Regions from separate parts of the Mesorhizobium sp. M0239 genome, predicted to be linked through region 3. Evidence: riboswitches for the same ligand, from Rfam matches in the RefSeq annotation. Region 3 holds a riboswitch; each other region holds the start of a gene.

Region 1 (7,676 bases), on a different contig from region 3:
ACGGCCGCCGGAAGAGGACGAGGCGGGTTTGAGGACACTGCGCAGGCTGCGCACCTCACTTGCCTGGCTGCCATCGCTGCGTGGCCGTCTGATCCTGGGCGCCATCGCCAAATTGCCGGCCGAGGACTACGTGCAGGACTGGCTCAACGTCTATGCCAGCGACCGGCAGACCAAGTTCAACGAGATGGAATATCATTTGCCGTTCGAGGAAGGGCCGAAGGCGCTGGCCGAGATCATCGAGCTGACCGAGAAGCGTTTTCCCGAGGTCTATTTCCCGATGGAGGTGCGCTCGGTCGCGCCGGACCAGTTCTGGCTTTCGCCATTCTACAACAGGCTGACCTGCTCCATCGCCATCCACCATGATGCAGCGAACGATCCGTTGCCGTTCATGCGGGCGGCAGAGCCGATCTTCCGCAGATATGGCGGCCGGCCGCATTGGGGCAAGATGCACAGCCTGAAAGCGGCGGATCTGAAAAAGCTCTACCCGCGCTGGGACGATGCCATGGCGGTGCGCCGCGACGTCGATCCGCAAAACCGCTTCGTCTCGCCCTATATGGCCGGCCTGTTCGGCATCGAATGATGAGCACCTATTTTTCCACCCTGTCCGATGCGCTGAAGGAAGCCGGCATCTTCCAGCCCTGCCTGCTGCTCGATCGCGACCGGCTGGACGGCAACATTGCCCTGGTAAAGGAGAGACTGGATCCCGGCCTGGCCGTGCGGCTGGTCGACAAATCGCTCGCCTGCCTGCCGCTGCTTGCGCATATCGGCAAGGCGCTCGGCAGTGAGCGCTTCATGACCTTTCACCCGCCGATCAGCGAGGCGGTGCTGAAGGCGTTCCCGGATGCCGATCTGCTCTATGGCAAGCCGATGCCGATCGGTGCGGCAAGGGCTGCGCTGGTGAAGGGTAATGTTGACTGGTCGCGTGTCTGCTGGCTGATCGACAGCGAGGAGAGACTGGCGGAATATGGCGCCCTCGCTGGCGAACTCGGCATCGGCCTGCGCATCGCTTTCGAGATCGATGTCGGGCTGCATCGCGGCGGGTTCGCCAATCCTGAGGCCTTGTCGAAGGCGTTGAGCGCGTTGCCGGCCCGGCTGCATTGCGAAGGCGTCATGGCCTACGAGGCGCATGCGCCGCTCATTCCCGGCCTTTTCGGCGGACCGGCAAAGGCATTGGCCAAGGCGTCGGCGCAGGCGTCGGCGTTCGTCGCCTGTCTCGGCGCCGACCAGCGCCATATCCTGAACATCGGCGGCAGCAAGACCGCGCTGCTTCATCATGGCGGCATGGCCAACGAGGTTTCGATGGGCTCGGCCTTTGTGCTGCCCAGTGATTTCGATACGCCAGGCCTCGACGGCTTCCAGCCGGCGGCCTTCATCGCCACGCCGATCCTGAAAATGGTCGAGCCGATGCTGCCTGGCCCGCCGGCCGTCACCCGCCTGCTGCAGGCGCTCGGCCGCTTCCCGCGCAAGGGCTGCTATCTCTATGGCGGCAAGTGGATGGCCGAGCCCGTCTTCCCCGAAGGCATGAAGGCGAACGGGCTGCTCGGCCTGTCCTCCAACCAGCAATTCATGGGCTTGCCCGCCGACGCGACCGCAAAGCCCGGCGACTACGCGTTTCTAAGGCCGACGCAGAGCGAAGCCGTGCTGCAGCAGTTCGGGTCGATCGCTGTGTTTTCCGGCGGCGGGATAGTCGATCGCTGGCCGGCGCTGCCGATGGCCTGACCGACTACGCCTTCACCGGTATCCAGATCTCCAGCCCGCCATTGCCGCTGCGTGGGTCGAACTCAGGGCCGTAGCGTTCGAATTCCGGCGCATCCGATATCTCGTGGCCGGAAGCCGGCAGCCATTTGTTCCAGATCGTATTGACCGTGCGGCGGATGGTCGAGATGTGTTCGCGGTGGGCAAAGACCGCATATTTCTGCGCCGGCACCCGCACCCGGCTGAATTCCCTCGGCAGGTCGGAAAAATCAGACACTTCGACGCCGGCGATGTAGTCGAAATTGCCGGCATCGTCGCCGTTGACGCAGACGCCATAGGCGACGTCGCCGGCCTCGCCCGGAATGTTGCCGATATAGGGGCCGAAGCGCTGCCATTGCATCGGAATGGCGGCGCTGGTTTCGCAGCTGTAGCGTTCGCCGAGGCCGGCGATCAGGAACGGCCGGCTGGTCTCGAAACGCGGTGGTTCGAGATTGGTGAGGAAGGACTGGTCCATCAGGATCGGCTCCACGAGGTCGAGCTTGTCGAGTGTGCCTTGCGCGCGCACCAGTTCCGGCGTGGTGCCGAACTGATCGCGGAAGGCACGGGTGAACGCCTCATGCGAGTTGTAGCCGGCGTCGAGCGCGACGGAGAGAATGTCGGGCGCCCCGCCGGCCAGCTTGCGCGCCGCCTCGGTGAGCCGGCGTGAGCGCATGTAGCCCATCACCGAGCGGCCCGTGGCAGCGCCGAAAGCCCGCGTCACATGAAAACGCGACACGCCGCTGCTTTGCGCGACATCGTCAAGCGAGATCGCCTCCGGCAGATGACTTTCGACGAACCACAGCGCTTTCTCGGTCGGGTTCATTTTGCTCCTCGCATTGGCCAGATCATCCTGCCGTTTCCTGGCGCGGCCAGTTTGATCGAAATTGCGCATCCCGCGCAATCGAACCGATCCCGTCACAGTCGCACACCGATATGGCACAGCGGTCGAGCGCCCCTTGCCGCCGACGAGCCAAATTCGGCAGGCTTCGCTTGACAGCGCCAGGCGGCATCCTCTAAATGCGTAATGTTATTACATATCGAGAGCGTGAAATGCATGTTTCCCCTAGCCGGCCCACCACTCCGTCCGAGAAATCCATTGCGAAGCGATTGGGGGAAATCTACGCTGAAGCGGTGATGGTCCCCGAGTCGAAAGGCGAGGGGTGAAAAGGGAACACGGTGAGATCCCCAGGGGTCGAGGCCGTGGCTGCCCCCGCAACTGTAAGCGGCGAGCAAAATCCGTGAATGCCACTGGCCGGCAAGGCTGGGAAGGCAGGATGGCGCAACGACCCGCGAGCCAGGAGACCTGCCATCACTGAGTTGACCGGACGGGGTGTGCCGGGAGGAAACGCGAATCCCGGTCTTGTCGGCCGCTTCGCCAGCTTCGTTCCGTCGCCAGTTTTGGAAAGTGACGGAAAGTTGGACGGCTCTATCGATCATCGCATCATCGTGTGCACGCTTTGCCATCCCGGCAATCTGGCGGGCAGCCGATGACCGTAGCGCTTCTCGAAGCACATGACCTCTGCGCCATGGCCAATGGGCGGGATCTGGTCCAGGCGGTCAGCTTCTCGGTGGCCGCTGGCGATCGCCTAGCCATCATCGGTCCCAACGGCGCGGGCAAGACGACGCTGCTGCGCATGCTGTCGGGCATGCTGCGGCCGAGCTCCGGCGAGGTGAACCTCGGCGGGCGCCGGCTGGGCGGGATTTCCGCCGCCGAGCGGGCGCTGCATATCGCCGTTGTCGGCCAGACCGACCAGCCCGATCCGCGGCTGGCGGTGATCGACTATGTCGAGCTGGGCCGGGTCCCGCACGCTCGGCTACGGCGCAGGAGCGAGGAGCGTGACATTGTCGTCGATGCGCTGCGCCGGACCGGCCTGCTGCCGCTGCTTGGCCGCACCATCGGCTCGCTGTCGGGCGGCGAGCGCCAGCGCGCCCAACTGGCCCGCGCCATCGCCCAGCAGCCAAAGATCCTGTTCCTCGACGAGCCGACCAACCATCTCGACCCGCGCGCCCGCGGCGAACTGCTCGACCTCGTGGCAGGCTTCGAGATGACGGTGATCGCGGTGCTGCACGATCTGGCGCTGGTGGCACCGTTCGCCACCAGGGTGGCGGTGATGAACCATGCCCGTCTGCAAGCGCTCGCCGCACCGCGCGAAGCGCTGACCCAAAAGCTGATTCGCGAAATTTTCGGCATCGATGTGCTGCGTCTGCGCCATCCGACCGAAGACCGCGAACTGACGGTGTTCGATGTTCCGAACCGTGCCGCGCCGCCATCCTGATTGAAGCCGTCCCATATCGATCATCCCGTCCACAGGAGCAAACCCTTGAAACGCCTTGCTTTTTCGCTTGCCTTCTCGCTGCTGGCCTCGACAGCCCTGGCCTTCCCGGTAACTGTCGACAGCTGCGGCAAGCCGCTGACCTTCGATGCGCCGCCGAAGCGCGCCGTCATCCAGGATCTCAACATGGCCGAGATGGCTTTCGCGCTGAAACTGCAGCCGTCGATCGTCGGCCTGACCGGCATCACCGGATGGTACAAGGTGGGTCCTGAGTTCAAGGCCGAGCAGGGTTCGATCCCGGAACTGGCGCCGAAATATCCGACGCTCGAAAACCTCGTCGCGGTCGAGCCCGATTTTTTCTTCGCCGGCTGGTATTATGGCATGAAGCCGGGTGGTGAAGTGACGCCCGACACGCTTGCTCCGCACGGCATCAAGACGCTGGTGCTGACGGAAAGCTGCGTCCATCTCGACAAGAGCCGCCCCGCCGCCTCGATGGACCTACTCTATGGCGACGTCGAGAAACTGGGCAAGATCTTCGGCAAGGAGGCCGAAGCTGAGAAGCTTGTCTCCGGCTGGAAGACGCGGCTCGCCGAGATCACCGCCAAGGTCGGCGACGCCAAGGGAACGCGGGTCTTCCTCTATGATTCCGGCGAGGACAAGCCGTTCACCGCAGGCAAATTCGCCATCCCCAGCGCCATGATATCAGCCGCCGGCGGCGACAACATCATGGCCGACATGGACACCAGCTGGGGCAATACGGACTGGGAAACGGTGGCGTCGCGCAATCCGCAATTCCTCATCCTGCTCGATTACCAGGATGGCGGTGGCTACAGGAAACTGCTCGATTTCCTGAAGGCGCATCCGGCGATGAAGGAGACGGACGCGGTCAAGAACGAGCGCTTCGTCGCCCTGCGCTATGCCGAACTGACGCCGGGCCCGGCCAACATCGAAGCGATCGACAAGATCGCCAAGGCCATGCATCCGGAAGCGTTTTGATGCCTGTGGCCCAAAAGTGCGCAGCGGTTTTGGGGCAACGACATGCATGAACAAAAGATGCTGGAAGTGCGTCGCACGCGTCCTGACAGACACAACGCATTTCCAGGCTTGCGCCATCCGGCATTTGCACTGGCCATGCTGGTGGGAGCGGCGGCGATTGCCGCTCTCGCTCTGCTGTCGATTGCCTATGGTTCGACACTGATCCCGTTGACCGATGTTGTTGCCGCGCTTGGCCGTGCAGTCGGCTTCAGCGGGCGCGACGTGGCAGGACCGGTCGGCAAGATCGTCGTCGACCTGCGGCTGCCGCGCACGATCCTGGCCATCTGCGTCGGCGCCGGCCTCGGCGTCGTCGGTGCGCTGCTGCAGACGGTGACCCGCAACGACCTCGCCGATCCGTTCCTGTTCGGCCTGTCGTCGGGCGCCGCCGCGGGTGCGGTTTCCGTTATCACCGTCTTCGGCGACAGTTTCGGCATCTGGACATTGCCGGTCGCGGCCTTCACCGGCGGCATATTGGCTGCCGGCGTCGTGCTGCTGCTGGTTGCGCGGGTGAGGGGGCAAGGCCCGGAGCGGCTGATCCTTGCCGGCCTTGCCGTGTCCTTCATGTTCACCGCCTTGACCAACTATCTTGTCTTTGCCGGCGATCAGCGCGCCGCCCACTCCGTGCTGTTCTGGACCATGGGCGGCCTTGGCCTGGCGCGCTGGGACAACATCTGGCTCGGCGCACTGGGTGCGGGGACCATTCTGGCTTACGCGCTGTGGAACCACCGCCGGCTCGATGCTTTCCTGGCCGGTGAAAATGCCGCCGAAAGCCTTGGCGTGCCGGTGGCGCGCATGCGCCGGATGACCTTTCTCGTCGCCGCCTTCTCGACGGCTATCCTTGTCTCGGTCGCTGGCGTCATCGGCTTCGTCGGGCTGATGATTCCGCATCTGTCACGGCCGCTGGCGGGCCCCCTGCATCTGCGCCTGGTCGCCAGCTGTGCCGTGTTTGGCGCGGTGCTTTTGCTGGCCAGCGACCTTCTGGCCCGAACGCTGCTGCCGCCGCAGGAACTGCCGATCGGCATCATCACCAGCTCGGTCGGCGCGTTCTTCGTCGTCACCATGCTGATCCGCAACCGGCTTTGAGTGCGGCCTGGGTCAGGGCCGCGATTACTCTCCCGAAATGCCCAGTTGCACCCGTTGCTTTGGGCGCTTCGACTGGAACAGGGCAAGCAAAAAAACGCCGGCCTGAACGACGACGATCGTCGGGCCGGTGGCTGCGTCGATGTGATAGCTGAGGATCGTTCCCACGACGCTCGACCCGATGGCGGCCGCGGCAGCAATGGCGAGCATGCGCTCAAAGCTCTTCGTCAAAAGAAAGCCGATCGCTCCCGGCGCGATCAGCATGGCGATGACAAGGATGATCCCGACAGCCTTCAGCGAGGCCACGATGGTCAACGCGAGCAGCGTCAACAGCCCGAAATGCAGCAGGTTGACGGGCAGGCCGATCGCGCGCGCATGGGCCGGATCGAAACAATAAAGCAGCAGATCCTTGCGTTTTGCCAGAACGATGAGGATCGCCGGCACGACGATGACCGCCGCCTCGATCACGTCGCGCCACTGGACGCCGAGCATGTTGCCGAACAGGATATGATTGAGATGCTGGTCGGTCTCGACTTTGACGAACAGCACCAGGCCAAACGCGAACATGCCTGAGAAGACGATGCCCATGACTGCGTCCTCCTTGATCCGGCTTTGCTGCTTGAGGTAGCCCGTCGCCAGCGCGCAGCCAAGTCCTGCCACGAAGGCGCCGAAGGCAAGCGGGATCCCGGCGATATAGGCGAGCACGATACCCGGAAGCACGGCATGCGAAACGGCGTCGCCCATCAGCGACCAGCCCTTCAGGACGAGATAGCAGGACAACACCGCGCAAATGGCGCCGACCAGAACGGCGACGGCGAGACCGCGACGCATGAATTCGTGGCTGAGCGGTTCGGCGATCCAGGACCAGATCGTCATCATGACGCGACCTGCGATGCGGCACGTGCCGCCCGGCGTGCGGCGAGCCGCCCATGTTTGGGTGCGAAGACGAAGGCAATCAGAAAGACGACGGTCTGCAGCACCACGATCAGTCCGCCAGTCGCGCCATCGAGAAAGAAGCTGAGATAGGCGCCAACCGCGCTCGTCGCCGCGCCGATCGCCATCGCGAGCAGGATCATGACGCCGAACCGATCGGTAAGCAGATAGGCGGTGGCGCCAGGCGTTACCACCATCGCGATCACGAGGATCGCGCCGACGGTCTGGAGCGCGGCGACGATGCAGGCGCTGAGCAGCACGAAGAACAGGACCCGCAGCCGCCACGGATTCAGGCCGACGCCGCGCGCATGGTTCTCGTCGAAGAACACCAGCATCATATCCTTCCATCGAAGCCCCAGTACAGCCAGCGAAACCGCTGCGATGAGGATGACCTGGGTTACATCCTCGTCGGAGATTGCGAGGATGTTGCCGAGTACGATGGACTGGATGTTTACGGAGGTCGGACTGATCGACGCAATCAGCAGCCCGCCAGCGAACAGCGTTGTAAAGACAAGGCCGATCACGGCGTCCTCGCGAAGTTGCGTCACGCGCCGCACCAAGGTGATGCCGAGTGCGGCGATGAGGCCGGAGGCGAATGCGCCGGCGGCATAGGGAAGGGCC
Region 2 (7,676 bases), on a different contig from region 3:
TGGGCTCACGCGGCGGCGACTGGGAGATTCTGACGACATCGGCTTTCGTGACCATAATCGTGCCGCTGATCGTGTTCTTCTCGCTGCAGCGCTATTTTGTCCGCGGGCTGCTTGCCGGCTCGGTGAAAGGAGGCTGAGACGATGCAATCCGCTTTGAAGGCCAGCTCGAAGCCTGACCTCGCCATCGATCGCGACTGGTGGCGGGGCGCGGTGATCTACCAGATCTATCCGCGCAGCTATCAGGACTCGAATGGCGACGGCATCGGAGATCTCAAGGGCATCATAGGCCGCCTCCCCTACATCGCCGCACTCGGCGCGGATGCCATCTGGATTTCGCCGTTCTTCAAGTCGCCGATGAAAGATTTCGGCTATGACGTATCGGATTACTGCGATGTCGATCCGATGTTCGGCACGCTGGCCGATTTCGACGCGCTGACCGCCGAGGCGCACAGGCTGGGCTTGAAGGTGATGATCGACGAGGTGCTGTCGCACACCGCCGACAACCACCCATGGTTCAAGGAAAGCCGGTCGAGCCGCAGCAACCCGAAAGCCGACTGGTACGTCTGGGCAGACGCCAGGCCGGACGGCACGCCGCCCAACAACTGGCTGTCGATCTTCGGCGGCTCGGCCTGGCAATGGGACACCAGCCGCCAGCAATATTACATGCACAATTTCCTGGCCGAACAGCCCGACCTCAACTTCCACAACCACGAAGTCCAGGACGCATTGCTCGACGTCACCCGCTTCTGGCTGGAGCGCGGCGTCGATGGTTTCCGGCTCGACACCATCAATTTCTACTTCCACAGCCAGGGCCTGGAAAACAATCCGCCGCTGCCGCCGGAAGAGCGCAACGACCAGACCGCGCCGGCGGTCAACCCCTACAACTACCAGGACCATCTCTACGACAAGAGCCGGCCCGAGAACCTCGGCTTCCTCGAACGGTTCCGTGCCCTGCTTGATGAATATCCGGCAACCGCAGCGGTCGGCGAGGTCGGCGATTCGCAGCGCGGGCTTGAAGTGGTTGCCGCCTACACCGCCGGCGGCAAGCGCGTGCATATGTGCTACTCCTTCGATTTCCTGGCGCCGGAAAAGATCAGCGCGGGCAAGGTTCGCTCGGTGCTGGAATCCTTCGGCAAGGTCGCCAGCGACGGCTGGTCGTGCTGGGCCTTTTCCAACCATGACGTGATGCGCCCGGCCTCGCGCTGGGCGGCCAATGAGGCCGACCCGACAGCCTATCTCAAGGTCATCTCGGCGCTGCTGATGTCCCTGCGCGGTTCGGTCTGCATCTATCAGGGCGAGGAGCTTGGGCTCGGTGAAGCAGAGCTGCGATTCGAGGATTTGCAGGATCCCTATGGCATCCGCTTCTGGCCGGAATTCAAGGGCCGCGACGGCTGCCGCACACCGATGGTGTGGGATGGCGGCGCCAAGAATGGCGGCTTCTCCCCAGCAAAGCCCTGGCTGCCGGTGCCGGCCAAGCATCTAGCGCAAGCGGTCAATGTCCAACAGGGCGACGAGGCTTCGCTGCTTGAGCACTACCGACGCTTTCTCACCTTCCGGCGTGCCCATCCGGCGCTCGCCAAGGGCGACATCAATTTCATCGAAAGTGAGGGAGATACCGTCGCCTTCACGCGCCGCGCAGGCAACGAGCAGATCGTCTGCGTCTTCAATCTGGGAGCCGGGCCGGCCAAGGTTGACCTTGGCGGCCGATCGCTGCAACCTCTGCCCGGGCACGGATTTTCGGGGCAGGCGAACAGCGGTTCCATCGAGCTTGGCGGCTACGGCGCCTGGTTCGGGCGTCTCGACTGAATTTCCAATCACTGGAGGAAACCAAATGGCCGATGTCACGCTAAGACAAGTGAAGAAGTCCTACGGCAATCTGAACATTCTCCACGGCATCGACCTCGATATTAAGTCGGGCGAGTTCATCGTCTTCGTCGGCCCGTCGGGCTGCGGCAAGTCGACATTGCTGAGATCGATCGCCGGGCTCGAGGAAATCACCTCCGGCGAGCTTAGAATAGCCGGCGAAGTGGTGAACGACGTGCCGCCGTCGAAGCGCGGCATCGCCATGGTGTTCCAGTCCTACGCGCTCTACCCGCACATGACCGTCTACGACAACATGGCGTTCTCGATGAAGATCGGCAAAGAGAACAAGGCCGAGATCGACCGCCGTGTGCGTCAGGCCGCCGAGATCCTGCAATTGACCAAATATCTCGACCGCCTGCCCAAGGCGATGTCAGGCGGCCAGCGCCAGCGCGTCGCCATCGGCCGCGCCATCGTGCGCAATCCGAAGGTGTTCCTGTTCGACGAGCCGCTTTCGAACCTCGACGCCGCGCTGCGCGTCGCCACCCGCATCGAAATCGCCAAGCTCAAGGAATCGATGCCCAACACGACCATGATCTACGTCACCCACGATCAGGTCGAGGCGATGACGCTGGCCGACCGCATCGTGGTGCTCAAGGACGGCCATATCGAGCAGGTCGGCACGCCGATGGATCTCTACAAGAAGCCCGGCAATCTGTTCGTTGCCCAGTTCATTGGCTCGCCGGCCATGAACATCCTGCCCGCGACCATCGACAAGTCAGGCAATCCGACCGTCGTCAGCCATGTCGGCGGACGCAAGGCAACCGTGCCGATCGCAACGCCGGCTTCGGCGAAGGGTGCTGCGGTGAGCTTTGGCGTGCGGCCGGAGGACCTGATCATCGCCAGCGGCGCGGACTATCTGTTCGAGGGGACGGTCGACTATGTCGAGCAGCTCGGCGAGGTGCAGCTGGTCTATGTCGACATCGGTCGCGCCGACCTGCCGCTGGTGACCAAGCTGCCCGGCAATGTCGAGGTCAAGCGTGGTTCGACGTTGCGGCTGAGCGCCAATGGCGAGGACCTGCATATCTTCGACGCTGACGGACGGTCGTTTGCCCTTCATGAGGCTGAAGCGAAGGCGGCCTGAGGCAGGACCGCGTCTTGGACGCAAAAAGAGCGGCGGGCTAGGCCCGCCGCTCTTTTGTTGAAGATCAGCTTCGGCTGTTAACGGCCGAAGAGATTCCGGTCGCTGCCCTGAGGGGCGGACTTCTCCACGTCGCCCGACGAATTGAGCAGCTTCTCGACGAGGCCACCGCTGTTGCGGACCGAGCTCGTATGCGCGCTGTCAACCGAAGTAACCGCAGGCTGATTGGCGCCATTGGAGCCAAAGTTGTCGCTGCCGGCGAACGCGCTGCCGGTGATGGCCAGAACGGCGGCGGCAGCAATAAGGATCTTGTTCATTTTAATCTCCTGAATTCTGGATTTCGCCAGGACGGCAGACACAGCTGCCGTCGCTTGCGAAATTGGCTGTTAGCGACCGAAGAGGTTACGGTCGCTGCCCTGAGCGGGCGTCTGGGCAGCCGGTTCCGAGGTCTTGGTGGAAGCCGTGTACGACTGGTCCACTGCGGCGGCAGGCTGGTTAGAGCCGTTCGAACCGTAGTTGTCGCTGCCGGCGAAAGCGCTGCCGGAGATGGCCAGAACGGCGGCGGCGGCAATGAAGATCTTGTTCATCTTAAATACTCCTGAATGTCTGAATTTCGCCAGGGCGGCGGGCGAGCCCGCCGTCGACTGGGAATCGGCTGTTAGTTGTTGCCGAAGAGGTTGCGGTCAGCACCCTGGGCAGGCGCCTGAGCAGCCGGTTCCGACTTCTTGGTCGAAGCGGTGTACGAGCTGTCGACAGCAGTGGCTGCCGCGGCGTTCGAACCGTAGTGGTCGCTACCAGCGAAGGCGCTGCCGGAAATGGCCAAAAGGGCTGCGGCAGTGAGAATGATCTTTTTCATTTTTGTACTCCAGTATCGTCTTTTTCCGTCCGTCTAGCGGCGTGTCTTGGAAATGAAATCGCGTCGTTCGGACAGCTCCGATGTGGGAGGGCAACCCCGCCTTTTCCAATCACGAAGTTGTTCCGTGTGGACCATGAATCCACACCTTGAAATTGTGCCAAGGGAATCTACGGGTATATTTTTCTTCTTTATATCAGCATGTTAGATGTAACCACTGGATGGATCACCGACTGTTTCAGAGGCCCAGCGTTCACACCGTCCTGCACGCACCGTCAACAGAAACGAACCGTTCGGTTCGATTTTAGATCGAGCTAATAGTCACTTTTCGAAACCGTTAACCTTTTTTGACCCCGCCAAGGGATCCGATTCGGGGATATCGCTGCCGGCAAAATGGCCATCCGGGAGGTGGATTTCAGCCCGCGACGGTCTGCGGGAACGTTCGCATGCCGTGTCGCGCCGCATGGATACGATGTCGTTTTCATGCCGACGGCGCGCCCCCGATCGTGGTTAGATCATACCATCTCAGGTGCCGCTTCGTGACGACGAGGCGGAGAATTGGGAAGCCGGTCAGAATCCGGCGCTGCCCCCGCAACGGTGGTGGAGTTCAAGTCGCAACGGGAGACCACTGGGCAACTGCCTGGGAAGGTGTCGCGATGGTCCGCAAGGACAACTCCAGAGCCCGGAAACCAGCCCGAGATTGTTAGACTCGACTGATCGCGGTGGGCGGTCAAGAGGTGGATAGCGCATGTCGGCACCTAGCCGGCCTGCGTTTCAATCCTTCCTCCATCACCACCAGTTCAGTCCTTAGAAACGAGGACAGGACATGGATACCCGCAACGAGATGCTGAGGCTCCTGAAGGGGCGCCGGCAAGGCTTTTCGCTGGAGCAGCCCTTCTACACCGATCCGGACTACTTCAAGCTCGACATGGAGCTGATCTGGTATCGCGACTGGCTGTTCATCGGCCATGATTGCGAACTGCCGAAGCCGGGCAGCTACATCACCGTGCAGATCGGCGACTATCCGGTGGTCCTTGTCCGCGACCAGCACGGCAAGATCAACGCCTTCCACAATTCCTGCCGCCATCGCGGCAGCCGTGTATGCAACACGGAGAAGGGCACGGCGGCAAAGCTCGTCTGCCCCTATCACCAGTGGACCTATGAGCTGGACGGCCGCCTGCTGTTTGCCCGCCAGATGGCCGACGGTTTCGACAAGAGTGATTTCAGCCTGAAGCCGGTCGCCTGCGAGAGCGTCGGCGGCTACATCTTCATCTGCCTGGCCAAGGAACCGGCGGATTTCGCGCCGATGCGGGCGATGATCGAACCCTATCTTTTGCCGCACCGGTTGCGTGAAGCAAAGATCGCCTTCGAGAGCACGATCGTCGAGAAGGGCAACTGGAAGCTGGTCTGGGAAAACAACCGCGAGTGCTATCACTGCGCCGCCAATCACCCGGAGCTGTGCAAGACCTTCCCCGAGGCTCCGACCGTGACCGGCGTCAACGGCGCCGACAGCGACCCTGAAATGGTCGCGCACTGGGCTAGATGCGAGGCATCAGGCCTGCCGAGCAAATTCCGCATCGATCCGGCAGGGCAGTACCGCGCCACCCGCGCGCCTCTGCTGCGCGATGCCGTCAGCTACACTATGACGGGAAAACGAGCGGTCCAGAAGAACCTGTCCGACAGCGTTTCAACCGACCGCATCGGCTCCTTGCTGCTCTATCACTATCCGACGACCTGGAACCATATCCTCGGCGACCACGCCGTCACCTTCCGCGTGCTGCCGATCAGTGCCACGGAAACCGCGGTGACGACGAAATGGCTCGTCCACAAGGATGCGGTCGAAGGGGTCGACTACGACCTCGCTGAGCTCACCCATGTCTGGACCGAGACCAACGACCAGGACCGCCGCATCGTCGAGGAAAACGCCTTCGGCATCCTGTCGCCGGCCTATGAACCAGGCCCCTATTCGGAGCTGCATGAGGGCGGCGTGATCCAGTTCGTCGAATGGTACGCGTCGTTCATCGGGCCGCGCCTCGCAGAAGGCGACCGGCCAGCCTTGCGCAGCGTCGCCTAGCCCAGGGGACAAGAGGATGAATGCGATGACGGACCTTGGCCTCTATCGCCATCTCGACCAGATGACGCCCTGGAACGACAGGCTGCAGGTGCTGGAAGTGATCGGCGTCAGTGACGAAGCGCCTGACGTGAAGACCTTCACCTTCCGCTCCGACAACCAGACCTGGTTCCGCTACAAGCCGGGCCAATTCGTGACTCTGGAACTGCCGACATCGGACGGGCCGCTGATGCGCACCTATACGCTGTCCTCCTCGCCATCGCGGCCGTTCTCGATCGCGGTGACGGTGAAGGCGCAGGCGGGCAGCACCGGTACGCGCTGGATGTTCGACCATCTGACGCCGGGCTCGCACGTCAAGGCCTATGGGCCGACCGGCGACTTCTCGCTGCACAGCCACCCGGCGGCCAAATATCTGTTCATTTCGGCCGGCTCCGGCGTGACGCCGATGATGTCGATGCTGCGCTGGTTGAACGACTGCGCGCCATGGACAGATGTCGGCTTCGTCAACTGTGCGCGCCGCCCGGAAGAGATCATTTTCCGCAAGGAACTTGAGCTGCTCGGCAGCCGCATGCCCGGCCTGTCGCTCGGCTTCATGATCGAGGAGCGGTCGAGCCGCGAGGGCTGGTTCGGCCATATGGGCCGCATCGACGCGATCCGGCTGCCATTGCTGGCGCCCGATTTCCGTGAGCGCGAGATCTTCTGCTGCGGCCCCGATCCCTTCATGCGCGCCGTGCGCGGCATGCTGGACGCCGCCGGCTTCGACATGGCGAAATACCATCAGGAAAGCTTTGCGGCGCCTACCGTGGAGGAGATCCCGGCGCCGTTCTCGCCGCCGGCGGAAGACGGCGCCGCTGCTGCTGTCGAGGCCGTGACACCAATCCGGTTCTCGCTTTCCGATGTCGATGCCGAATGCGTCGCCGGCCAGACCGTGCTGCAGACGGCACGCGCCTCTGGGGTGCGGATTCCCGCCGCCTGCGAGTTCGGCCTGTGCGGCACCTGCAAGGTGAGGAAGGTCGCGGGCGATGTCGAGATGAGCCACAATGGCGGCATCCTCGATCACGAAATCGAGGACGGCTTTATCCTCGCCTGTTGCTCGAAGCCGCTTTCTGCGCTTGAAATCGAAGCGTGATCGGCTGCGCTCGCCCCGAGCCTGCGCCATCTTGCCAAAAACCCTGCAAATGGTTAGACGCCTGCAACGGTGGGGTTGACCGTAAGGCCCGAAGATCATCTCCGCGGCCTGCTCGGCGGGGGAGCAAACATGCGACAATCCGGCATCTATGCCATTGCCAGCAAGGATATCGTCTTTGAATCCTTCGACGGCGAAGCCGTCGTTCTTGACCTGACCACGGGCAAATATTTCGGCTTCTCTGATTCAGGCAGCAGACTTTGGGATGCACTGTCGTCCGGCGTGCCTGCCTCCGAACTTGTCGGCGCCGCGACCGGAATTGGCGCCCTCGATGCCGCCGCGATTGACGGCTTTGTTTCACAATTGCTCGAATTCGGTTTGCTGGCGGCCGTAACCGATGGCGTGGCAAGACCGGTTCCAAGCGAATTGCTGGCTCAGCTCGCCGCTGCCAGAGAGCCCCTCAAGGTCGACATCCATGACGATCTCGCCGATCTCATTGTCGTCGATCCCATCCACGAGGTCGAGGAGCCCCTCGGCTGGCCCGCGGTGAAGCAAGCCAACTGAAGCGCCCATCAGGTTCTCGTTGCCGGACAGCTCCGGAACAGGCAAACCCATGCCGAACATCACTCTCGAAAACTTGGTTGACTACGCACGTCATGTCCTGGCGCAAGCAGAGAGCAGCGCC
Region 3 (7,676 bases):
AGACTCGGCATTGACGGCCGATCGGCCATTTCCTGCATACGCCATGGCCCAAGTCTGACATGATGGAGCGCGTGCCCAATTCTGGCGAGCTAATGAAATGTATGCTCGAGTATGATCTGCTCGGTTTCCAGACCGACCGTGATGTGAGCAATTTCCTCGCCTGTGTCCAATCTCATTTGGGGCTGGAGAGCAAGGACGAGGTCGTTTTCTCGGACCGTGGCCAAACGCAATGCCAAAAGTTTCCTATAGGTATCCATCCGAAGCAATTCGAACGGTGTGCCGCAGATTCGCTTGAGGCGCAGAAAGCCTACATTTCGCAGTTGAAACTTGGCGGAGCAAAGCTAGTTATCGGCGTCGATCGGCTCGACTACACCAAGGGCATTGACAATCGGATTAAAGCTTTCGATCTGCTGGCAGTCGAGCCGCAACGTGTCTCGCTCTTGCAAATCGCAACTCCCTCACGTGGCGACATCCAAGCGTACAGCGAATATCGGCGCGACGTCGAAAGACTCGTCAATCAAGTCAACAACCGGCATGGCACGGACGAGTGGATGCCGATTATCTATGAGAACAGGTCGTTCACCCAAGCTGAGATAGCGGGTCTTTACAGAGCCGCGCGTGTTTGCGTTGTGACGCCGTTGCGCGATGGCATGAATCTTGTGGCGAAAGAATACATTGCTGCACAAGATCCGAGCGACCCTGGCGTTCTGGTGTTATCGAAGTTTGCCGGCGCGGCCGAAGACTTCGGCGAGGACGCCCTGCTGGTAAATCCGAGGCTCTCCGACGAGATAGCTACCGCGATCTCAAGAGCGGCCAGCATGCCGCGCGAAGAACGCATCCAACGCTGGCGGAGGATGATGGACAAACTTGAAGCGTATACGATCCACCATTGGTCAGCGGACTTCGTTCGGCAACTGGACAGCAGCCGGGTTACGGTCCCTGCGGATCACTTCCACTATGTTGGCTTGGGCTGGATCAGCGAGGCCCAAATGCCTTCGTATCGGACCGAGCCAGAATTGCACACGCGCTGACGCGTGCACTGGATAAAAACTGGGTCCTGCCGATCGTATGATGCAGAATATGAAGCACGCGAGCTTTGCCTCCATTTGCGCATCCCTCAATGCCGAGCGCTTGGAGAGAGAGATACTTATCCTGACCGCCTGAATGCGGCTTAAGCGGCTTATCGGGACCACAGTCGGGCTTTGCATCAGACCCTTGAGCCAGGCTCCGTCAGTGTGGTCTCTTGCCGCCGAGCGGAGTCATCACGATTGCCTAGTCACCCGTGATGACGACTGGCGTGCCAATTCCCCTCGGACCACGGTTTGGCGCTCACTCCGAGAAAACCGCTTCTACCACGCACGCACGGCTTGCGGCCGCATCGTTAAACATCGCCACCAATGCGATCTTCTGCATTCTAATGACGTTGTCACGCGCTTGAAGTCTTGTCCGAAATCCTTCATCGGCGACCTGCGAGGGATGTCGCAGCCCGACAGGGATCCATTAGTTGGACAATGGTGGCAGCGGAGCAGCGCCGCCAATGGGCGACTGAATATTTCACAATGTTAGACAAGCGTAAAAGCGAAATCACATAACGACATAAACATTTCGTTATGCGTCATTGACAAAAGAGCGGACTGCTGTGATTGTCTGCGTGTCGTGGTTCTCGCGTGCGGCGCTGCCGCAGCGGAGCTAAGAGGGAAGCCGGTGCAATGCCGGCGCTGCCCCCGCAACTGTTAGCGGCGAGCCAACCCCACTCATGTCACTGAGGCGAATACCCTCAGGAAGACGGGTAGAGGCTATGACCCCGCGAGCCAGGAGACCTGCCACGGCGAATTACGTCCACGGGCGGGGTGTCTCGGTGGCCGCTGCAAGCCGGCGTTCGTGCCGGCCTGCTAGCGCCTTCCTTGTCATCGGCGCCCCAACCATCGGGGTATGACATGACTGACTCTCAGGAAATTCCTGTAGCAACGCTCGGCGTGCCGCGCTTCGGTCGTCGGCGAGAACTGAAATTCGCGCTTGAAAGCTACTGGTCCGGAACATCGTCCGCTGGCGACCTTCTCACGACGTCGAAGGCGCTCCGTGCCGCTAGCTGGGAAGAGCAGCGCGATCGCGGCGTGTCGAAAATCCCGTCGAACGACTTCTCGCTTTACGACCATGTGCTCGACACCGCAGCCATGGTCGGGGCCGTTCCATCCCGTTACGGCTGGAATAGCGGCGAGGTCCCACTTGACATCTACTTCGCAATGGCGCGCGGCAACCAGGGTCAGACGGAGGATTGTGGACACGCTGGTCACCAGGAGGAGGCTCATGGACCTGGTGTAACCGCGATGGAAATGACCAAGTGGTTTGACACCAACTACCACTACATTGTGCCGGAACTCGATGATGGTCAGACGTTCGCCCTCTCGTCATCGAAGCCGGTCGATTACTTCCTCGAGGCTAAAGCTCTCGGCATTCACACACGCCCAGTCATCCTTGGACCCATCACCTTCCTCAAGCTGGCGAAATCGCCTGCCGAGGGGTTCGGTCCCATCGCGCTCCTACCGCGGCTGCTGCCCGTTTACGAGCAAGTCCTGCAGAAGCTGAAGCTGTCGGGAGCCGACTGGGTGCAGATCGATGAGCCAGCGCTTGTCCTCGATCTGAACCCGAACGAACGAGCTGCGTTCGAATTCGCCTATGGCCAGCTGTCGAAAGCCGCGCCCGAGCTGAAGATCATGCTGGCTACGTATTTCGGGTCGCTGGGAGACAATCTCGAAACCGCGGTTTCTCTGCCCCTGGCCGGGCTGCATATTGATCTCGTGCGCGCTCCCGAGCAGCTGGAAACGGTGGGTCGGCTCGCTCCGAAGGATCTGGTGCTCTCGCTTGGCTTGATCGATGGCCGAAACGTCTGGCGTGCGAACCTGCCCGCCATTCTCGACCGCATCAAACCGATCGTCGCCGGGTGGCCCTTGGACCGCGTCGAGATCGCGCCTTCTTGCTCGATGCTGCATGTGCCGATTGATCTGCGCATGGAGACGGAACTCGACGCCGACATCAGGTCGTGGCTCGCCTTCGCGGCCCAGAAGACCGACGAGCTGGTCTTGCTGGCCCGGGCCCTGTCCCAAGGCAGGGATGCGGTGGCAGGCGCGTTGAAAGCGTCTGCCGAGGCTGCCGCCACGCGCGTGACATCCACGAGGATCCATGACCCGCTTGTTCAGGGGCGGATCGCTAGCATTGAGGACAGCGCGAAGCGACGAGAGAGCGCTTTTGGCGAGCGCTCCAGAGTCCAAGCCGGCTCACTCGGGCTGCCGCCGTTCCCGACGACGACCATCGGGTCCTTCCCGCAGACGCCGCAGGTACGCAAGGCGCGGGCCGCTCATGCGAAGGGCCAGCTGAGCTATGTCGACTATGAGACGTTCCTGAAGAAGGAGATCGAGGCTGCAATTCGCTGGCAGGAAGAGATCGGGCTGGACGTGCTGGTGCACGGTGAGTTCGAGCGAAACGACATGGTACAGCATTTCGGCGAGCAGTTGTCCGGCTTCGCGCTCACCCAGCATGCGTGGGTACAAAGCTATGGGTCGCGCTACGTGCGTCCCCCCATCATTTTCGGCGACGTATCGAGGCGCAATCCGATGACAGTGCGCTGGTGGCAATTCGCCCAGTCGCTTACGGAAAAGCCCGCGAAGGGAATGCTCACAGGCCCAGTCACCATTCTCAACTGGTCTTTTGTTCGCGACGACGTACCCCGCTCCGAAGCCTGCCGCCAGATCGCGCTCGCCATCCGCGACGAAGTGATGGATCTCGAAAGATCCGGCGCAAGGATGGTCCAGATCGATGAGGCCGCGTTTCGCGAAGGATTGCCACTGCGCCAATCTGACTGGAAAGTCTATCTCGACTGGGCTGTCGAATGTTTCCGGATCGCTTCAACGGGTGTAAAGGACGCGACTCAAATTCATACCCACATGTGCTATTCGGAGTTCAACGAGATCATTCACGCGATTGCTGGAATGGATGCGGATGTCATTTCGATTGAGACGTCGCGCTCGAAGATGGAACTGTTGGACGCCTTCACGAGCTCCAAATATCCGAACGAAATCGGTCCCGGCGTCTATGATATTCACTCACCACGCGTCCCGGAAGTCGGCGAGATTTCGGACTTAGTCATGCTTGCCCGCGAGCGACTGTCCGACGGCCAACTGTGGATAAACCCGGACTGTGGCCTCAAAACGCGCAAATGGGAGGAGGTCCGCCCTGCCCTCATGAACATGGTCGCTGCAGCACGCGCGCTCCGGCAGAAAGTGCAGGCGTAAGGCTTCTCTTCCTCACCGTGTGGGGAGTTGCCGGTGGCGGATGTCGGCCGGGAATATGCCAAACCGATCACACTCTTGAAAATAAGCCACACGGCGAAAATGTGCGATTTTCCTTCGGCACGTGTCCTCATCCTGCAGAAATATAAATGTGACACCACGCTATAGTATTGGTCCTTGGGAACATACAGGCCCGCGCCTCGAACAAATCGTACACACGTCGTTTCTCAAAGTAGACTGCTTGGCATGTCCGCTCAGGCGGCGACAATATATGATGCTGCGCGTCTGTCCGCTTCCCCAGTTGATTTGCGCAGACAACGGGCGAGGTTGCAGGTTTCGGGTATTGCTAGCGTGGCCCGCCAATTCGGAGATGGACGTGGCAATTCGTGTGGCCCAAGTAAAAGCCGCAATCATTTTCGATTGCGACGTCCGCAGCCAGTTGGCCCTTATTTTCCTGAGATCTGCGTTACAGGCCGGGGCGTTGTCGCCGTTTCGGAGGGTAAGATGGGATAGGTGACCTCGGGTGCCTCTCCGGTCAGCGAGTTGAGGAAGGCAACAAGCAGATCAACTTCTTCGTCCGCCAGTACTACGCCAAGCTGGGTGGTCCCCATAATAGCGACGGCCTGTTTCAGATCCCAAACCTTGCCCGAATGAAAGTATGGCGCGGTGAGTGCAACGTTGCGCAGCGGCGCCACGCGGAAAACATAGTAGTCATCGGCTGCATTGGTGACCGCAAATCGGCCCTTGTCTTTGTCCGGCAGGACCTCGGCGCTGGGCTGTTCCACGAGGCCGAATGGGAAATAGGCTTGCCCACCAACGTTGATGCCGGCATGGCAGGACGAGCAGCCTTTGTCCATGAAAAGCGCCAGGCCCTGTTTCTGTTCGGAAGTCATGGCAAGCTCATCACCATTCAGGAAGCTGTCGAACGGGGCCGGTGTGACCAGTGTCGCCTCGAAGGCTTCGATCGCCTTGGCGAAGTTGTCGAAGGTGACCCGATCGGCTTCAGCCGGAAAAGCTGCATCGAACCACTCGACATATTGCGGCATGGACTTGAGCGTGGCGATGACTTGGTCCGGTGTATTGGCCATTTCGATGCCGGCTTGGACCGGTCCCTTCGCCTGAGCCTTCAGGTCTGCGGCACGACCATCCCAGAACTGAGCGATGTTGAAGACAGCGTTCAGTACAGTCGGCGCGTTGCGCTGTCCCTTCTGCCAACCATGGCCGATCGAGGTTTCGTGATTGTCGTCGCCGCCGGTGGCCAGGTTGTGGCACGAGTTGCACGACAAGACGCCTGACGCCGAGACGCGTGGATCGAAGAACAGTGCCTTGCCGAGAGCGATCTTTTCCGGGGTGACCGGGTTGTTGGCGACTGTCGGCGTGGTGGATGGCAAAGCCCTGAAGGTGGCCAATGCCGTATCTCTGAGGTCGGTGGGGATCGAATCCGCAGCAAAGGCGGTGGGTGCCAGCAAGGTGACAGCCATCGTTCTGAATAGGATTTTCATAAATGGTCTTCCTGCGTCGTGCACGCAGCCACTATGCGATCTGCGGCTCATGAACGCCCTGAGCTAGATCAGTTGAGGGAGAGGATCGGGGTCTGGCACCTGTTTTCGCGGCTGAGCTGGGACCCTCTTGGAAGTGATCGCTCTTCTCGATTGGACTTCAGGGAGGAGGAGTATCCCTGCTCGGCAACCGTTTGTATGCATCAAAGCACGCCCTGAGGGCGGCTTCGTAGATTCGGTCACTGCGATCTTCCCGCCATCGTTGAGAAAGTCGATAGCATCCGCAAGAATGGCAATCTCTTGCAAGATGTGCGCTGCACGCCTTGCGAAAAGGTGACCTTCTGAAACCTCAGGGTTCATTCGTTCCTCCTGACCGGCTGATTGCGTGAATCGACGTTGTCGACACCCGCCGGCTGCACATTGTGATGTCACCAGCGATGGCGGTTTCAATACCTAAGCAGCGACGGTCTATGCGACAGTATGGACGTCCTATCGGAATAGCCGGTCCGCCTTGTCGATCGTCACACCGGCATATAGCTCCGCTTCTACGAACATCCCATCACGCGAGGAAAGACATGGCCAATACGCGCAGTATCGCCAATCTAGCCCTTGTGCCGGCGCGGCGCTTGAGCAGGTCCACCGGCTGTAACTGCCTCACACCTCGATCCACAGATCCTAGGCGATGACCACCTTGTCGTCATCATTTGACGGACGCGGGGCATTGGCCCATAAGCGAGCCACCGCAAACTGTGCGGTTGCCAATGCGTAATGATGTGAATTGGAATGATCTTCGGTTTGCGAAACACGCACGTCCGACGCAGCTTGCGTTGACAGAGGCGGTTTTACGCGCAATAGCACTTCCGCCGGCCTATTTTTGTGGAGTTCAATTGTGGTTCGGCCAAGGGAGCTGGGCGCCGGACCGGCCCCGTGTAAACCTCATCAAAGAGAGAGAGACCCTGCATGGAAGAATTCTTACCGCGCATCGCCACTGGTGCCGGCATCGGCCCGGCTCTCGCAGAGAAGGGCGTTGGGTTAATGCTGGGTTTCCTGCAAAGCCACGCGGCCGACGGTCCCGTTGCGCGCATGATCGATGCCATTCCGGGAGCTTCGGAATTAGTAGCGAAGTATCATGGCGACGACCCAGAGGGTGGCGGCCTTATGGGGCTTGGCCAGCAATTGATGAGTGAGGGTCTCAGCATGGCAAAGATCGCCGGCCTCGCCAACGAGACGATCGCCTGCGCCAAGGAACATGCCGGCGACGAACTCGTGGACGAGGTCCTCAATTCCGTTCCTGGCCTTCCCCAGTTCGTCTGATCAGCGGCAGCCGGGGGCGCATGACCTCGTGCGCCCGTGCCGGCCCGTCTGCGCAGCAGGCATTCTCCGCCGAGCGTTCCGTACCGATCTCGCCAGACCACCGACCGCCGGGCACGCGAAGCGAGCGTTGGAGTACTTCATTCGTCTATTCCAAAATCGACCTCAGGCGAATCGATGTGTATAATTTCCGGCGGTAAGGGTTTATCCTGAACGCTTTCGATGAAGCTCGCGAGATAAGCAAACGTATTGTATTTCTCGAGGACCAACCGCTTCGCCTCTCTTATTGCGCCGCGACGTTCCTTCCAGAGGTCCGAGTCGATGATTTCTTGAATTTTTGGGATTACGTTCTTGTCCTCTGGGTCAATCAGAACCATAGAGTCCGAAGGGAAGAACCTCGTGATTGCAGGGCTGCCGTAATAGATCGGCATTGTTTCAGCAACGAAGCAGTCCATAAGCTTCTCTGTAAAATAGTAATCAGCACGAGTATTCTCGAACGCTATACTGTAACGGTAAGGTGCGAGTGCGTTCCATTTATCTCCAATCAGCCGAAAACCTCGGCCGAACAGGTCAAAATCGA
Region 4 (7,676 bases), on a different contig from region 3:
CTCAAGAAGCCGGACCCGCAGTCGAATTGAAGTTCCCACCGGAGCTTTCGTGCCCGGCAGCTGTTCCCGATAGGAATTTTTTCTTGACTCGGTGACCTCAGCTAAGGTATATATTCGTCCATGGTGCTGATTTGCGCCAGTGACCCGCCGCACAGGCGGGTTTTTCGTTTGATGCTCCGTCAGCCGCGCGCCGGCGAAAGGCTCCGAAAGAAAACCGTCAGCCCGAATTCGTTGCCCTTCGGCGTCAAGGGCCGGCAATTGACAATCGCCGGGTTGAGCCCATCCTCTTCCACCATCTCTGAGGCGGAGATTCGGGGCACATGTGGGATTTCGAGATCGGCCGGTCGGTGTCCATCATGATGCGGACCTGGCCGTTCATCGTCTTTCGCATGATCGTCTATTTCGGCATCACACTGGCCTACATCATGGCGACCGGCACCGGTGCCTCGGTCGGCTATGGCGTCGGCCATATCTCCACCGATCCCGACGGGCCCATGTCCTTTGCCCTGTGGGGCGGCGTGGTCGGGTTTGGCATCGTCTCGATCGCGGTCTACTGGATCCGCGAATACATCCTCTACATCGTCAAGGCCGGCCACATCGCCGTCATGGTTCATCTGATCGACGGCCGCGACATTCCCGGCGGTCAGGACCAGATCGCCTACGCCAGGGATATCGTGACCCAGCGTTTTGCCGAGGCCAACACCCTTTTCGTCGTCGACCAACTCGTCAAGGGTGCCATCCGCGCCATCACCAGCCTGCTCGGCGGTATCGCCGCCTTCCTGCCGATACCGGGCCTGAGCGGCCTGGTCTCCTTCATCAACACCGTGATCCGCCTGTCGCTGACCTATGTGGACGAGATCATCCTCGGCTACAACATCCGCATCAATTCAGCCTCGCCGTTCGAGACGGCGCGCCAAGGCGTCGTGCTGTATGCCCAGAACGGCAAGGTCATGGTCAAGAACGCCGTCTGGCTGGCGGTCATCATGTGGGGCGTGTCATTCATCATCTTTCTGATGATGCTGGCGCCTGCTGGCGCAATTCTGTTCCTGATGCCTGGTCAGCTCGCCGGCTGGGCTTTTGTGCTCGCCATCGTCTTCGCCTGGGCATTCAAGGCGGCGTTCATTGAACCCTTCGCCATCGCCTGCTTGATGCAGGTCTATTTCAAGACCATTGCGGGCCAGGTGCCGGATCCCGCCTGGGACGCCCGGCTGGCCGAGGCGTCGTCGAAGTTCAGAGAGCTCAAGGACAAGGCGCTGGCCTCCTTCGGCGGTTCGCGCTGGGGTACGGCCGGCGCCACACCCTGATCCGCTGGGCGGGTGATGTCTGGTGAGGCAGAAACGGTGTTGAGGCGCGCCACGGTGGATTTGAGCTGTGTCTCGCCTTGCCCGGAAAAGGTCTCGCTCATGATCAGCTCCGGCAGCGGCAGCCGCCGTCCCCAGCCATGCGTTTCAAGGTCCGGTTTGGGAGCGAACTCGGAAACACGGCCGACGCAGAGATAGGCGATCGGCGTTACGTGGTCCGGAATGGCCAACAGCCGCTTCAGCGCCTCAGCCTCGATGATGCTCACCCAGCCGACGCCAACGCCCTCGGCACGCGCGGCCAGCCAGAAATTCTGCACCGCGCAGACGGTGCTGTAGAGATCCATCTCCGGATTGTGCCAGCGTCCCAGCGGCGAACCCTTCGAGCGCTGCCGGTCGCAGGTGATGCAGATGTTGAGCGCGCTCTCGCAGATGCCTTCCAGCTTGAGCTTGCGGTACAGCGCCTGTTTTTCCGCCTCGATCGCCGGCAGTTCCTGTTCTCGCGCGGCCAGGAACAGGTCGCGCACCTCCGCCCGTCGTTTGACATCGCGAATGACAATGAAATTCCATGGCTGCATGAAGCCGACCGATGGCGCGTGATGGGCGGCAAGCAGCAGCCGTGCCAGCACGTCGTCATCGATCGCGGTGGGCAGGAAATGGCTGCGCACGTCACGCCGCGTGAACATGGCGCGGTAGACCGCATCGCGCGCATTCTGGTCAAATCCATCGTCAATGGCAGCGGTCATGTGTTCCGGCATCGCTTGTCCCCTTGCGATTGCAGATTCAAAACTGACAGAGCGTACTTTGTGCGTCCAAGTAGACGCACGTCGCTCTGATGCCATCCGCCTGACCACGCGGATGACAATGCCTGCCAGGCCGGTCTTCTGGCTCGGGATCAACCCGCGTCCGGTGCCTTCCCGTCATCGACAGTGGCATTTACCGGCGCGGTCCCCCTCACAGCGTTGGGCACGCCACGGAATTCAACCGTGTTCCCGATTCTCCCGCTTGCGGCGGGCACCAGGCAGTACCAGGGACCTTACGCCGAAGCGCCCGCGGGGCCAATGCCTGCGGCGACGCGAATGGACGCAGTCGCGATTTTCCCCAGTCATCGGCCGCCCGTGCATGGCCTTTGTCGATCCGGGTCACTAGATTAGGACGATGACCACCCGTCTCTACACCCATCCGATCTTCCTCGAGCATCTCACGCCGCCCGGACATCCCGAGCGGCCCGACCGCTTACGCGCCATCGAGCGCGTGCTCGACGACGAAGCCTTTGCCGGGCTCGATCGTATTCAGGCGCCGGAAGGCGACGAGGCCACCATCCTCTACGCGCATCCCGCCGATTTCGTCGCCCGCGTGCGCGCCGCCATCCCCGACGAGGGGATTGCCCGCATCGATGCCGACACCACTGCCAGCCCGAAGAGCTGGCAAGCGGCGATCACCGCGATCGGCGCCGCCAACGCCGCCGTCGATGATGTCTTTTCGGGCCGCGCCGACAACGTCTTCGTCGCCGCCCGGCCGCCCGGCCATCATGCCGAAAAGACCACGGCGATGGGCTTTTGCCTGTTCAACACGGCGGCGATCGCGGCGCGTTATGCGCAGAAGAAACACGGTGTCGAGCGCGTTGCCGTCGTCGACTGGGACGTGCATCACGGCAATGGCACGCAGGATATTTTCTGGGACGATCCGTCGGTGCTCTATTGCTCGACACACCAGATGCCGCTTTATCCCGGCACCGGAGCGAAGACCGAAACGGGCGCCGGCAACATCGTCAACGCACCGCTGGCGCCGCAGACCGGCAGCGAAGTGTTTCGCGATGCCTTCCTGTCGCGCGTCCTGCCCGCGCTCGACAATTTCGCGCCCGACCTGATCATCATTTCGGCGGGGTTCGACGCGCACCACCGCGATCCGCTGGCCGAGATCAATCTGACCGAGGATGATTTCGACTGGGCGACCGGCCAGCTGATGCAGCGCGCGGCACGCCACAGCGGCAACCGGCTCGTCAGCCTGCTCGAGGGCGGCTACGATCTGCAGGGATTGGCATTTTCGGTCGCCGCCCATGTCGGGCGACTGATGAAAGGATGAATGATGGCCGATGAGACCAACGAAGACGTCAAGGCGATGAGCTTCGAGCAGGCACTCGATGCGCTGGAGAAGATCGTCGATGATCTGGAGCGTGGCGACGTGCCGCTCGACCAGTCGATCAAGATCTATGAGCGTGGTGAGGGGCTGAAGGCGCATTGCGACCGGCTGCTGAAGGCCGCCGAGGACAAGGTCGAGAAGATCAGGCTGTCGCGCGACGGCAAGCCGGTTGGAACGGAGCCACTCGACGCGGATTGAGGCTCGGTCCGAACGATGGCCTCGCCTCACCGGTTTTTGGACATGATCATGATCGAGGATATAACTCGTTCCGATTGAAACAGCTCAAGGACAAGAGGAGATACGGAAGCGATGTGCAGAAACATCAAGACCCTGTTCAATTTTGATCCGCCGGCAACCAATGACGAGGTGCGCGACGCGGCTCTTCAGTTCGTCCGCAAGCTGAGCGGAACCACGCGACCCTCGAAGCAGAACCAGCACGCCTTCGACCATGCCGTCGAAGCCATCGCCGCCTCGGCGCGCGAACTGCTCGATTCCCTGGAAACCCACCAGCATCCGCGTAATCGCGAAGAGGTGGCGGCCAAGCTGCGGGCAAAGGCGGCGATCCGCTTTGCCTGATGCGGCCAGGCGGCCTTCGACCACCGACAAGGAGAGTCCATGAGCTTCTTCCCCGGGAAAGACCCTGAGGCAGGCGATGCCTTCGCCAGCGATCAGATCGAATTGATGGTCATACCCAACGCCAAGGATATCGGCGGTTTTCAGGTGCGCCGTGCCCTGCCGACGGCAAAAAGGCGGCTGGTGGGGCCTTTCATCTTCTTCGACCGCATGGGGCCCGCGGTCCTGCGCGCCGGTCAGGCACTGGATGTCCGTCCGCATCCGCATATCGGCCTGTCGACGGTCACCTATCTGTTCGACGGCAAGATCCGGCACCGCGACTCACTCGGCACCGAAATGGTCATTCAGCCCGGCGACGTGAATTTGATGACCGCCGGCCGCGGCATCGTCCATTCGGAGCGTACACCGGAGGAACTGCGTGGCGCGCCGATGTCGGTATCCGGCCTGCAGACATGGCTGGCGCTGCCGGACGACAAGGAAGAGGTGGCACCGGTTTTCGAGAATACCGCAGCGCTTCGGCTTCCCGAGATCGAAGCCGAAGGCGTCAACGGGCGCCTCATCATCGGCGATTTCCAGGGACTGCGGTCCCCGGTCAGGGCCGACACGGAGACGCTCTACGCCGACCTGCGCCTGGCGCCCGGCGCCAGCGTGAAAATCCCTGCTGATGCGGAAGAACGCGCCATCTATACGCTGGAAGGCGAGGTCTCAATTTCGGGTGATGTATTCCCAGCCGAACGGCTGCTGGTGTTCCGTCCCGGTGACGAGATCGTCGTGTCGTCGCAGACCGGGGCGCATTTCATGCTGTTCGGCGGCGCCTCTCTTGGTTCGAAGCGTTACATCTGGTGGAATTTCGTCTCGTCGTCCAAGGAGCGCATCGAACAGGCGAAAGAGGAATGGAAGACGGGCCGCTTCGACATCGTTCCCGGAGACGAGGAAGAGTTTATTCCGCTGCCGGAAAGCTGATGCCCTGTCACCCAAAAGTGGCAGAACGAAATGCATAGACAAAAGACTAGGGCCTGATCCGCGTCACTGACACACATTTACTTTCGCCGGCCGGCGGCCTATTCGCCCATCAACCGAAAGCCCGAGCACCGTGAACGCAACGCCGCATACGCCGCTTCTCGACAAGGTCCGCATCCCGGCCGACCTGCGCACGCTTGCCGAAAGTGAACTGCCGCAATTGGCGTCCGAGCTTCGCGCCGAGCTGGTCGACGCCGTGTCCCGCACGGGTGGTCATCTGGGCGCAGGGCTTGGCGTGGTCGAGCTGACAGTGGCGCTGCACTATGTCTTCAACACCCCCGACGACCGGCTGATCTGGGATGTCGGCCACCAGGCCTATCCGCACAAGATCCTGACCGGCCGCCGCGACCGTATCCGCACGCTGCGCCAGGAAAGCGGTCTGTCCGGCTTCACCCGCCGCGCCGAGAGCGAGTACGATCCCTTTGGCGCCGCCCACTCCTCGACGTCGATATCGGCCGGCCTCGGCATGGCCGCCGCCCGCGATCTCTCCGGCGGCCGCAACAACGTCATTGCCGTCATCGGCGACGGCGCCATGTCTGCCGGCATGGCCTATGAGGCGATGAACAATGCCGGCGCGCTCGATGCACGGCTGATCGTCATTCTCAACGACAACGACATGTCGATCGCGCCGCCGACCGGCGCGATGAGCGCCTATCTGGCGCGGCTGGCCTCCGGCAAGGCCTATATCGGCCTGCGCGATTTCGGCAAGAAACTGACGTCCTATCTCGGCAAGCGCGCGGATCGTGCGATCACAAGGGCAGTCGAGCATGCACGCGGCTACGTCACCGGCGGCACGCTGTTCGAGGAACTCGGCTTCTATCACATCGGCCCGATCGACGGCCACAATCTGGAGCATCTGATCCCGGTCCTGAAAAACGTCCGCGACAATGGCGAAGGCCCGGTGCTCATCCATGTCGTCACCCAGAAGGGCAAGGGCTATGCGCCGGCCGAAGCCGCTGCCGACAAATATCACGGCGTCAACAAGTTCGACGTCATCACCGGCGCGCAGGCCAAGGCGCCAGCCAACGCACCGGCCTACACCAAGGTGTTCGCCGAAAGCCTGGTCCAGGAGGGCCGCGAGGACGACCGTATCGTCGCCGTCACCGCAGCCATGCCGAGCGGTACCGGCCTCGATTTGTTCGGTGAAGCGTTCCCGTCGCGCACCTTCGATGTCGGCATCGCCGAACAGCACGCGGTGACCTTCGCCGCCGGCCTTGCCACCGAAGGCTACAAGCCGTTCGCGGCCATCTATTCCACCTTCCTGCAGCGCGCCTACGACCAGGTCGTCCACGACGTCGCCATCCAGAAATTGCCGGTGCGCTTTCCCATTGACCGGGCCGGCTTCGTCGGCGCCGATGGCGCCACCCATTGCGGCGCCTTCGACACCACCTTCCTGGCGACACTGCCGGGTTTCGTCGTCATGGCGGCCGCCGACGAGGCGGAGCTGCGTCACATGGTGCGCACCGCGGCAAGCTATGATGACGGCCCGATCGCCTTCCGCTATCCGCGTGGCAACGGCGTCGGCGTCGACATGCCGGAGCGCGGCTCGGTTCTCGAAATCGGCAAGGGCCGCGTCGTCAAGGAGGGCACCAAGGTTGCATTGCTGTCCTTCGGCACGCGGCTGCAGGATTGCCTGATCGCCGCCGAGGAGCTAGGGGCTGCCGGGCTGTCCACCACTGTCGCCGACGCCCGTTTCGCCAAGCCGCTCGACCAGGATCTGATCCGACGGCTGGCCCGCTCGCATGAGGTGCTGGTGACGGTGGAGGAGGGCGCCGTCGGCGGCTTCGCCAGCCACGTGCTGCAGTTCCTTGCCCATGAGGGCCTGCTGGAAAGCGGCCTGAAGGTGCGTCCGCTGGTGCTGCCCGACGCGTTCACCGACCACGCCAAGCCGGAAAAGATGTATGCCGATGCCGGGCTCGATGCCGCCGGCATCGTGCGCACCGTGTTCGTGGCACTCGGGCACACAGTCCACGCCCAGCGCGCCTGAATCAAAGTCTCAATGACTTGAATCGGTTTGCCGGCCAACGATCTTACGCTGACGTTTGGCGCTTTGCTTACCGTGTCTGTTGGCCGTTTTTCAATGGCGCCCTGCTAGATCGTGATCAGGCAGGGAGACAACAACAATGAAAACGCTTCTGTGCGGTGCAGCGCTTTGCGCCGTCATCGTCGCGCCGGCCACAGCCGAAACGCGCTATGATCGCAGCCTCGAAAAGGCGGCGATGGGCATCGTCGCTGGCAAGATGGGCGACATCCGCGGCGGCTTTTCATTCAAGCAGGTGCCGCAATTGGTGGTTCTGCCGGCCCCTGTTCCCGCGCCTGCGGTTGCCATCGAGCCTGCACGCGAGCAAGCTTCAGGAGGGCGTGAGGATGGGTTGTCTCCAGCCGTCGAGCGTCCGGTTCCGCGAAGCGTATTCTGAGCTGGAGAGCAGCAAGCCTTGATCGGGATTGCCCGATCGTTTCATCGTGCTTGCCGCTGTGCGGGTGATCTAAGAAGGCGCTGGCAATGCTACTCCGCCGCCACCAACTCCGCTTGTTGCGCCGGTTTCTCGGGGCGCCAGGATTGCGCCGCGTGGCGGGCGCGGTCTGCCAGGGCGGCTAGGCGTCCGCGCAGGTTTCGTCCACCCACCACTGACGACAAGGTCA

Evidence for each region. Region 3 has a riboswitch for cobalamin ahead of metE (5-methyltetrahydropteroyltriglutamate--homocysteine S-methyltransferase). Riboswitches for the same ligand answer to the same signal wherever they lie in the genome.
Region 1: it holds a riboswitch for cobalamin, as region 3 does, so the genes downstream of both, NKI99_RS21200 (ABC transporter ATP-binding protein) here and metE (5-methyltetrahydropteroyltriglutamate--homocysteine S-methyltransferase) in region 3, are expected to answer to the same signal.
Region 2: it holds a riboswitch for cobalamin, as region 3 does, so the genes downstream of both, NKI99_RS18465 (aromatic ring-hydroxylating oxygenase subunit alpha) here and metE (5-methyltetrahydropteroyltriglutamate--homocysteine S-methyltransferase) in region 3, are expected to answer to the same signal.
Region 4: it holds a riboswitch for cobalamin, as region 3 does, so the genes downstream of both, bluB (5,6-dimethylbenzimidazole synthase) here and metE (5-methyltetrahydropteroyltriglutamate--homocysteine S-methyltransferase) in region 3, are expected to answer to the same signal.

Annotation. Positions count from the first base shown of each region.
Region 1 covers NZ_JAMYSG010000020.1:37,025-44,700, reverse strand. The annotation lists gene NKI99_RS21215 (D-arabinono-1,4-lactone oxidase) at 1-580, shown strand, start outside; gene NKI99_RS21210 (DSD1 family PLP-dependent enzyme) at 580-1,719, shown strand; gene NKI99_RS21205 (AraC family transcriptional regulator) at 1,724-2,557, opposite strand; cobalamin riboswitch at 2,853-3,059, shown strand; gene NKI99_RS21200 (ABC transporter ATP-binding protein) at 3,222-4,010, shown strand; gene NKI99_RS21195 (ABC transporter substrate-binding protein) at 4,056-5,003, shown strand; gene NKI99_RS21190 (FecCD family ABC transporter permease) at 5,139-6,125, shown strand; gene NKI99_RS21185 (metal ABC transporter permease) at 6,150-6,998, opposite strand; gene NKI99_RS21180 (metal ABC transporter permease) at 6,998-7,676, opposite strand, start outside.
Region 2 covers NZ_JAMYSG010000016.1:125,384-133,059, forward strand. The annotation lists gene NKI99_RS18435 (carbohydrate ABC transporter permease) at 1-137, shown strand, start outside; gene bglA (beta-galactosidase BglA) at 142-1,806, shown strand; gene NKI99_RS18445 (ABC transporter ATP-binding protein) at 1,832-2,944, shown strand; gene NKI99_RS18450 (DUF680 domain-containing protein) at 3,022-3,258, opposite strand; gene NKI99_RS18455 (DUF680 domain-containing protein) at 3,328-3,528, opposite strand; gene NKI99_RS18460 (DUF680 domain-containing protein) at 3,600-3,797, opposite strand; cobalamin riboswitch at 4,305-4,506, shown strand; gene NKI99_RS18465 (aromatic ring-hydroxylating oxygenase subunit alpha) at 4,621-5,868, shown strand; gene NKI99_RS18470 (FAD-binding oxidoreductase) at 5,894-6,994, shown strand; gene NKI99_RS18475 (PqqD family protein) at 7,124-7,555, shown strand; gene NKI99_RS18480 (serine kinase) at 7,605-7,676, shown strand, end outside.
Region 3 covers NZ_JAMYSG010000022.1:86,974-94,649, forward strand. The annotation lists gene NKI99_RS22675 (trehalose-6-phosphate synthase) at 1-63, shown strand, start outside; gene NKI99_RS22680 (alpha,alpha-trehalose-phosphate synthase (UDP-forming)) at 60-1,031, shown strand; cobalamin riboswitch at 1,641-1,842, shown strand; gene metE (5-methyltetrahydropteroyltriglutamate--homocysteine S-methyltransferase) at 1,938-4,289, shown strand; gene NKI99_RS22690 (cytochrome-c peroxidase) at 4,733-5,788, opposite strand; gene NKI99_RS22695 (hypothetical protein) at 6,746-7,099, shown strand; gene NKI99_RS22700 (glycosyltransferase family 10 domain-containing protein) at 7,237-7,676, opposite strand, start outside.
Region 4 covers NZ_JAMYSG010000001.1:316,958-324,633, forward strand. The annotation lists gene NKI99_RS01505 (TetR/AcrR family transcriptional regulator) at 1-30, shown strand, start outside; gene NKI99_RS01510 (hypothetical protein) at 321-1,304, shown strand; partial or broken gene bluB (5,6-dimethylbenzimidazole synthase) at 1,427-2,140, opposite strand; cobalamin riboswitch at 2,156-2,335, opposite strand; gene NKI99_RS01520 (histone deacetylase family protein) at 2,457-3,383, shown strand; gene NKI99_RS01525 (exodeoxyribonuclease VII small subunit) at 3,387-3,638, shown strand; gene NKI99_RS01530 (DUF2277 domain-containing protein) at 3,750-4,016, shown strand; gene NKI99_RS01535 (pirin family protein) at 4,056-4,976, shown strand; gene dxs (1-deoxy-D-xylulose-5-phosphate synthase) at 5,107-7,020, shown strand; gene NKI99_RS01545 (hypothetical protein) at 7,157-7,450, shown strand; gene NKI99_RS01550 (GNAT family N-acetyltransferase) at 7,540-7,676, opposite strand, start outside.